One region of the Sphingobium sp. ZW T5_29 genome, then DNA from elsewhere that is predicted to be linked to it. Evidence: predicted binding sites of a transcription regulator. Region 1 holds the regulator's gene; each other region holds the start of a gene.
The links. The regulator LexA, encoded in region 1, represses DNA repair genes until DNA is damaged. The targets are predictions, from matches to a motif close to GTTCCNCNCTTGTTCT.
Positions count from the first base shown of each region.

Region 1 (2,201 bases):
GCGATGGCCGCCATGTTGCCCTGCGTTCATCCGGTGGAGAGATGACCCTGCTTCGCGAGCGGGCGGGAAATTATGTGCGTGACATGATGGCGGAAAGTGCTGGCTCCAGCGGTGTCATGGGAGCCTTGGCCGATTTGCCGGAAGCGCGTTGCTCAACGGACCTGTGTGCGGTTCAGGTGGAAGGAGGCGGGCGGTCATGGCGATTACTACTGACGCGAAGCAACGTGCTAGTCGATAAAGCCGTATTCGAACGCGATTGCGCCGGTGCCGACATTGTCGTCGCCGATCGCCGCCTTCCGACATGGTGCCGACCGCGCTGGCTGAAAGCAGACCGGCAACTGCTGACACGGACAGGAGGGTTAGCCATAGACCTGGACCAGCGCCTGGTGCACAGCACGAAAATAGCGGGCGATGCGCACCCCTGGATCGTCCAGCCCGTCAGAAATCGTCGACCAAGGGCGGACGGTCAGTTATAGCGCCGCAGAAGTCCGGCCAGCTTGCCCTGAATTCGTACCTGACGTGGATCATAGACTTGTGGAGCATAAGCTGCGTTAGCCGGATCAAGCCGCACGTTGAGACCTTCGCGATGAAAATATTTGAGCGTCGCTTCGATCTCGTCGATCAGCGCAACGACGATCTGCCCTTCACGCGCCACTTCGGTACGCTGGATCAATGCGAAATCGCCATCCAATATGCCTGCCTCGGCCATTGAGTCACCTGAAACCTCCAGCGCATAATGATCACCTGATCCCAGCAGCGCCGCAGGCACGGACAGCATGTTCTGCCCTTCCAGCGCCTCGATCGGTACGCCTGCGGCGATACGACCATGTAGTGGAATGTCGATCACATCGTTGGCTGCAATCGGCGCTTTGGCAACGAGTTGCGGCTTGGGAGGGGCCGCCTTTGGCGCACGATGCATCGCTTCGGGCAGTTTTAAAACTTCCAGCGCCCGCGCCCGGTTGGGCAATCGGCGAATGAAGCCCCGCTCTTCAAGCGCATTGATGAGCCTGTGAATGCCAGATTTGGATCGCAGATCGAGCGCTTCCTTCATTTCCTCAAACGAAGGCGAAACTCCGCCTTCGTCCAGCCGATTTTGAATGAAGCTGAGCAATTCCTGTTGTTTTGGCGTCAGCATGCCTGCTTACCCTCTATGGAACGGATGGGGAACGCATAGGAAACGTAAGGAGCCAAGTCAAGCGGGCCGAGCGTTAAGCGTAACGATGGGAACGTAGCGATGTTGTAGCCGTTTCATGACTGCCTTTCCCAAGGCGTGAAATAGGAGAGAGAGAATGGCGAACCAAGATAAACAGGGTAGCGACCAGCGCCGCCAGCAGGGTGGGGACCGCTCCAGCGAGGGCGGGCGTCAACACCAGCAGGAAAACCGGCAAGGCCAGATGGGCCAAGACCGCGGAAAGAATAAGAGCGGCCAAGACAAGCAACAGCGCTAGGTCGTCTGATGATCGTCTAATGGAGGGGCCGCGCTGCGGCCCCTTCTTCCATCATAATGGAAGGATTACTACCTGTTCACCTGCTGTCGCAGGCGCCGATGCAGCAGCGCGCAGAATCAGGCAATCGGCTTGGGCAAGCGAAGAGGCCGCCGCGCTGTCTTGTGAAGAAAGGCACGTCACCCCTGCAGCATCGCGATAGGCGCGCAAATACTCATCGCGTTGTCCCGTTGCAGGAAGCGGCTTGGCGAGTAGCGCCGTAGATGTCCGAGGAAATGGATCAGACGCTCCTGCCATATGTCGGACCAGCGGGGACAGGAACAAGAGCGCCGTGACAAACGCCGAACCCGGATTTCCTGGTAACCCAAGAAATACTGCGCTCCCCAATGTGCCTGCCATCATCGGCTTACCAGGACGCATGCGGATTTTCCAAAACTCCAAGTTGCCGCCAGCACGGGTGAATGCCGGTCGCACAAAGTCGTGATCGCCCACGGACGCGCCGCCGGTCGAAACGATAATGTCGGCCCCGGCGCAGCGTTCCAGGGCTTTGGTCATCGCGCGGAGAGTATCGGGCACGATTCCCATGTCCATCACGTCGCATGGCAAGCTGTTGAGCAGCGCAGCGATCATCGGGGCGTTTGACGAAGGCAAGGCACCGGGCGGCGCTGGCTCACCGGGGGCAACCAACTCATTTCCCGTGGAGATCAATGCTATCCGCAGGCGGCCGCCGACCGGAAGCGCGCCATGGCCCCCGAG
Region 1 covers NZ_JBJDRM010000010.1:80,990-83,190, reverse strand. Annotated here, with positions in the region: gene ACI3KQ_RS10260 (ComEC/Rec2 family competence protein) at 1-476, shown strand, start outside; gene lexA (transcriptional repressor LexA) at 467-1,135, opposite strand; gene ACI3KQ_RS10250 (molybdopterin molybdotransferase MoeA) at 1,500-2,201, opposite strand, start outside.

Region 2 (2,201 bases), on a different contig from region 1:
AGGCGGATTCGGTCTGGAGCAGGCGGCGGTTGAGGTTGCCTATGACGCCTTCGAAGGGTTTCTTGACCTCGTAGGATTTTTTACCGTCGATGAACTTGAGCGTGACGGGCTTGCCTGCGGTGCCGTGGAGGATGATGATTTTGACCTCTGGCGGGAGGTCCTGCCAAGGGGTTTCGAGGTTGAAGCCGAACTCCTTGGCTAGGGAGCCTAGGACTTGCATGTAGTAGGGGCTGGGGGGGTTGGATTTGGCCCAGGGGACGATGGCGCCCTTCTTGAGGGTGAGATGTTCGTTGGGGACGACCAGTTCGGGGTCGAACTCTTGGCGTTCTCCCAGGCCGTCGCAGGCGGGGCAGGCGCCTTGCGGGGCGTTGAAGGAGAAGAGGCGCGGCTCGATCTCCGGGATGGTGAAGCCAGAGACGGGGCAGGCGAATTTTTCGCTGAAGACGATGCGGTTGGCGGGGACTTCGGCGTTCTTCATCTTTCCGGGTGTTGGCGCTGGCCCACCCCCGGCCCCTCCCGCCTGCGGGAGGGGAGACGTGAGGTCGGCGACCGTGCCGTCAGCCAAATCCACATAAGCGAGGCCATCCGCCAGCTTTAGCGCCTGTTCGAAGCTGTCGGCCAGGCGGGTGGACATGTCGGCGTCCACGGCGAGGCGGTCGACGACGACTTCGATGTCATGCTTGTATTTCTTGTCGAGGGCGGGGGCGTCTTCGATCAGGTACATTGCGCCGTCGATGCGGACGCGGGTGTAGCCCGCCTTCTGCCATTCCAGCAATTCCTTCTTATACTCGCCCTTGCGACCGCGGACGACGGGGGCGAGGAGGTAGAAGCGGGTGCCTTGCGGAAGCTGCATGACGCGGTCGACCATCTGGCTGACGGTCTGGGCGGAGATGGGTTCTCCGGTCGCGGGGCTGTAGGGGATGCCGACGCGCGCCCAGAGGAGGCGCATATAGTCGTAGATTTCGGTGACGGTGGCGACCGTGGAGCGCGGGTTGCGGCTGGTCGTCTTCTGTTCGATGCTGATCGCGGGGGAGAGGCCGTCGATATGTTCGACGTCGGGCTTCTGCATCATCTCAAGGAACTGGCGGGCATAGGCGGAGAGGGACTCCACATAGCGGCGCTGACCTTCGGCATAGATAGTGTCGAAGGCGAGCGACGATTTGCCCGAACCCGACAGGCCGGTGATGACGATCAGGCTGTCGCGGGGAAGATCGACGTCCACGCCCTTGAGGTTGTGCTCACGCGCGCCGCGCACGGAAATAGTGGTCAGACTCATGGGGCGTGTTGTTCCAGATTTGTTCCTGAGGGGCAAGCCGTCGTCGCGGGGATATGGGCGCGGGGCAGCTAAGCCGCAAGCGGGGGGAACCGGGCATCGGGACTATCCGTTTCATAAGGGCAAGCGCCAGGACGATAAATGACGGCGCGAGGAGAATGAGATGACGACCAACAAGACTGACATCAGGCCCAACAGCCGCGAAGAGGCGCATGAAGAACGACCGACCGACGCCCAGGACCATGCCATGACGCCGGAAGAAAAGCTGGAAGAAGGATTGAGGGATTCGATGGATGCGTCCGATCCGCCCGCGGCGACCACGCCAGGCGACGACGGGCACCCTGTTCCGTCGTCAGGATATAAGGAAGACGAGCAGGATTGATGGACGGTTCCATTAATGCTGATATGATCGCGAAGAGGTCGAGCCGGATCGGTTGCATGACCGGACGGTTCGCCTCCAACGGAGAGAGGAACCCTGTTTCATGCCAACTTCCGCCACTCCCGCGATTGAACGCATCGCCCGCGTTCTGGCAGGCCGTCAACTGAGCCTGAATGGCGAGGGAGACAATCCCCATGCATCAAGCGCAGTGGACGCCAAATGGCGCGAGCATGTGGACGACGCCTATGCGATTCTACATACTTTGCGGGAGCCGGACGCGGACATGGCCGAAGCTGGCGATGTGGCGATATGGCGCAAGATGATCGGTGCGGTGCTGGAACGGCGGGCCGAATGACGACTGGCTCAAGAGCGGGGCTGTCATTCCCTTGTCCCGCTTTTGACCGTTCGCGCTGTCGCCTAGCCAAGCATCACATAGGCCAGATCATTCTACACATTCGAATATTTATATGTTGCACCGCACAAGGAAACATGATTCCTTGTGATGGTCGGCAGGGTTCGCGCTTAAGCTTCCAGTAACCATGATGGGCG
Region 2 covers NZ_JBJDRM010000001.1:285,127-287,327, reverse strand. Annotated here, with positions in the region: gene uvrA (excinuclease ABC subunit UvrA) at 1-1,276, opposite strand, end outside; gene ACI3KQ_RS01410 (hypothetical protein) at 1,437-1,655, shown strand; gene ACI3KQ_RS01405 (hypothetical protein) at 1,756-2,007, shown strand.
Region 2: a site for LexA is predicted at 1,287-1,302, ahead of uvrA (excinuclease ABC subunit UvrA). Genes of this name have one in related genera too.

Region 3 (2,201 bases), on a different contig from region 1:
GACCAGCACTCGACCTTCGAAACTACCGACAAACGCGTTATAATCACCCACGGCCCCCGTCAGCCGGTTGCCCAGTTTCCGAAGCGAAGTCGCCGCGCCCGCCAGCCTTTCATAAAGCTCCTTGCCCAGTGCGCCGATGCGCTTGGCCTCGTCAGCCATTTTTTCCTGCCGCCATACCGCCGCGACTGTCCGGGCGATTGCGATCAGATTAGTCGGGGTCGCGAGCAATACCCGTTTGGCAAAGGCGTGATCCCATAGTCGAGGATCATGTTCCAGCGCGGCGGACAAGAAATGCTCGCCCGGCACGAACATGATCACATAGTCGGGCGCTTCATCAAACTGGTCAGCATAGCTTTTTCGCCCCAGCGTATCGACATGGGCGCGCATTGCGTTGGCATGGGCCGTCAGCAGCCGGTTACGTTCATCCTCACCTTCGGCTCCATAAGCATCCTGATAGGCGTTGAGTGATACCTTGGCGTCAATGACCAGCGATCGCCCTCCCGGCACGCGGAGGATGGCGTCTGGCCGCAGCCGTCCATCCTCGCCCTCAACGCTCACTTCCGTGTGGAAATCGACATGTTCCGATAGGCCGCAGGTTTCCAGCACGTTGCGTAACTGCTGCTCGCCCCAGCGGCCGCGTGCCTTGGGAGCATGCCGCAGCGAATCGACTAGCCGCTGCGCCTCGGCGCGCACCGCTTCCTGACCGGTGCGCATGGATTCGATCTCGCCGCGCAGGATGCCATAGGCTTCGGTCCGCTGCTGTTCGATCTGCGTGATTTTCAGGTCGTAGCGCTGAATTGTCTCATTGACCGGATGGAGCAGTTGCTTGAGTTGCGCTTCGCTTTTCTCATGCGCCTGCGTCATCCGCTGGTCCGCACGCTCCAGAAAATGGGTCTGCGCCTGTTGCAGCAGCTTGCCGCCAATCTCGCTGAACTGCGCGGAAAGCTGTTCCTTGGCATCCTTCAATGCGACAATCTGCGCCTCGAACGCTTCGGCTCGCGCCTGCGTATCGGACCGTAGGGCAGCCAAGTCGCGGCCCGCCGCCTCGCGCGCCGTCCGTTCCTCTTCCAATCGTCCCGCAAGCTCAGCCGCCTGCGCCGCGCGATCCTGCGCTACCACCAGTTCCTGCAAAGCCGCATTGCGCTGTGCCGTGATACTGTCCAGCTTCGCGGTAAGCTCCGTCTTTTCAGCGCTGGCAGTGGCAAGGGCCTTCCCCCGCAGCAGCCACCCGACCCCAATCCCAGCGAGCGAGGCTGCAATAATCAGCAGGGCGATCAGGCTGTCCATAATGTCACCTTCTTAGAACGAAAGGTGAACCTAGCGGTCAGCCTTGGTCGCTGCAAGGCTTCTGCATTAGTCAGCCCAGAAACATAGGGCCGAGACCGCCAGATGAGCGTCACGATGGACGCTGTCGATATGCATCCACGGCAAATCAGCGTGAGATCACTCCCACTCGATCGTGCCGGGTGGTTTGGACGTATAGTCGTAGACCACGCGATTGATGCCCTTGACCTCGTTTATGATGCGGGTCGCAACGCGGCTCAGGAAGGCGGCGTCGAAGGGATAGATGTCCGCGGTCATGCCGTCGGTAGAGGTGACCGCTCGCAGCGCGCAAACGCAGTCATAGGTGCGATGGTCGCCCATCACCCCGACCGTACGCACCGGCAGCAGCACCGCGAATGCTTGCCAGATTGCGTCGTACAGCCCGGCGTTGCGGATTTCCTCCAGATAGACGGCATCGGCCTTGCGCAGAATGTCGCAACGTTCCTTGTTGACCTCGCCAGGGATGCGAATGGCGAGGCCCGGTCCGGGGAAGGGATGGCGGCCGACGAAGACGTCCGGCAGCCCCAATTCCCGGCCCAGTTCGCGCACTTCATCCTTGAACAGCTCGCGCAACGGCTCGACCAGCTTCATGTTCATCCGTTCGGGCAGGCCCCCGACATTGTGATGGCTCTTGATCGTCACTGACGGCCCGCCCGTGAAGCTGACGCTCTCGATGACGTCGGGATAGAGGGTGCCCTGCGCCAGGAAGGCTGCGCCGCCGATCTTCCTGGCCTCATCCTCGAACACGTCGATGAAGGTTTTGCCGATGAACTTGCGCTTGGCTTCGGGGTCGGTGACGCCCTCCAGCCCCTTCATGAACAGCGTTTCCGCGTTCACATGGACCAGCGGGATATTGTAGCTGCCCCGGAACAGCGATA
Region 3 covers NZ_JBJDRM010000004.1:193,099-195,299, reverse strand. Annotated here, with positions in the region: gene rmuC (DNA recombination protein RmuC) at 1-1,287, opposite strand, end outside; gene guaA (glutamine-hydrolyzing GMP synthase) at 1,444-2,201, opposite strand, start outside.
Region 3: a site for LexA is predicted at 1,302-1,317, ahead of rmuC (DNA recombination protein RmuC). Genes of this name have one in related genera too.

Region 4 (2,201 bases), on a different contig from region 1:
GCAGCCGGTGATGTCCAGCATCAGCCCATGCGGCGGATCGATCGCAGCCATAGGCGTATAGCGCGCGCATCCGTCGCACAGCCGCTCCAGCCAATCCTGATCGGCATGAGGATCTGCTTCGAAGCTGACCAGATCCGGCTCCTGCGCCCGCGCATCGGCCAGAGTCATGCCCGCGCTCAGGCCCAACGCCAGCGCATCGGCATCCGGCGTCACAAGGCGCATGGCCCCGCGCACGGCCTCCATGATGACAACCGGCCCGGCGCCGGCCTGCGCTTGCCACAGATCAGGCCGCGCGATGCGCAGCCGGTCGACCGGCAGGAAGGGGAACCACAGCGCTAGGTAGCGCCGCCTCGTCAGCGCGTCCTCCGCTGGCCCATCCATGCTCATGGCGTTCATCGCACTCTTCTCCAAAATCTCCCCGCTCGGCATTCCACACCATCCGCCACGTAATGCCATCCGGGCCGGAACGGCGGCGCAGCAGGCTAAGCGAAAAGGCGCTCATGCCCGGCGCATTGCCCGGCAACGGCACGGATGGCGCAGCCTCCACCCGCCACCGTGTCTCCGCCGCGCTCGGCACCGGATCGCCGCCAATCCGCAGCACGAAGGCGGTCACCCCCGACGTCTCCGCCGCCAGCGCCAGACGGCGGCTGGCGGTCAGGTCCAGCAGGGGCGCGCGCCCACGCAGTTCGATGACGAGCGCTCCCAGCGCCGGGCAACGCAGCGCATCAACTGCCGCCCGCAACAGCAACGCCTCATCCTTCATCACCCCGATCAGCAGCCGGGATGGATCAATCCCCAACGCCGCCAGCCCCGGGCCATAGGGCTGCGCCACCCCTCCCTTGGCGGCACGCAGCCAAAATAAGGGCGCATCCCCCGCCGCCAGATGAGCAAGGATCAGCGAAAAACCGGCAACCGCTCCTTCATCTTCGTCACTACCGAACAGCTCATGCACGCGGCCGCGCGCCAGGCCGCCTTGCATGGCCCGGTCAAAGGGCTCATGCCCCGTGACAACGGGTGCACCGGCTTTCGCGACCGGAATTCCTTCCAGCGATGCGATCTGCCGCCTGAGGGCTGCAAGCGTCTTCACCGACTCGACCATATGAATGTTCTCTATATGTTCTTTTCGGATTTATAGGAAAGCCTGTCAATGGAAGTGCCGCAGGGAAGGAGCCGTTCGGGAAACGGAAGTTTGAGCGTCCGTATATTGGCGTACCGCTACGTCCATGAAAGCAGCAGACGAAGCCCTCTACGCCGCGAAGGAAGCGGACAAAAGCCAGATTTATCCAGCGCAAAAGGAGCCGCAAAAGGGGTGAGATGAAAGGCCACGTAAAAAGGCCCGCCCTGCGTAAATGCGCGGGCGGGCCTTTTCAGAGGAGTGAGGAAGCGGCTGTCAGGCCGCGCCCGGCGCTTATTCGCCGTCATCCTCCGGTTCGGGTCCGGTCATCATCGCTTCGGCGACTTCCTCGGTCTTGCCGCGGATCACCTTTTCCAGGCGGTCGGCCATTTCGGGATTCCCTTTGAGGAAGGTCTTGGCGTTTTCCCGGCCCTGGCCGATGCGGACGGAATCGTAGGAGAACCAGGCACCCGATTTTTCGACCACGCCGGCCTTGACGCCAAGGTCCAGGATTTCGCCGATCTTGGAAATGCCTTCGCCATACATGATGTCGAATTCCACCTGCTTGAAAGGCGGTGCGACCTTGTTCTTCACCACCTTCACACGGGTCGCGTTGCCGACGATGTCGTCGCGATCCTTGATCTGGCCGGTGCGGCGGATGTCGAGCCGGACCGACGCATAGAATTTGAGCGCGTTGCCGCCGGTCGTCGTTTCGGGGTTACCGTACATGACGCCGATCTTCATGCGCACCTGGTTGATGAAGATCACCAGACATTTCGAGCGCGAGATCGAGCCGGTCAGCTTGCGCAGCGCTTGGCTCATCAGGCGCGCCTGCAGGCCGACATGGCTGTCGCCCATTTCACCTTCGATTTCCGCGCGGGGCACCAGTGCCGCGACCGAGTCGATCACGAGCACGTCGATGGCATTCGACCGCACCAGCGTATCGACGATTTCCAGCGCCTGTTCGCCCGTATCAGGCTGCGACACGATCAATTCGTCGATATCGACGCCCAGTTTCTTGGCATAAGCGGGGTCGAGCGCATGTTCGGCGTCGACAAAGGCCGCTACGCCGCCCGTCTTCTGCGCC
Region 4 covers NZ_JBJDRM010000004.1:135,343-137,543, forward strand. Annotated here, with positions in the region: gene ACI3KQ_RS04525 (Y-family DNA polymerase) at 1-387, opposite strand, end outside; gene ACI3KQ_RS04530 (ImuA family protein) at 284-1,099, opposite strand; gene recA (recombinase RecA) at 1,409-2,201, opposite strand, start outside.
Region 4: a site for LexA is predicted at 1,106-1,121, ahead of ACI3KQ_RS04530 (ImuA family protein). Genes of this name have one in related genera too.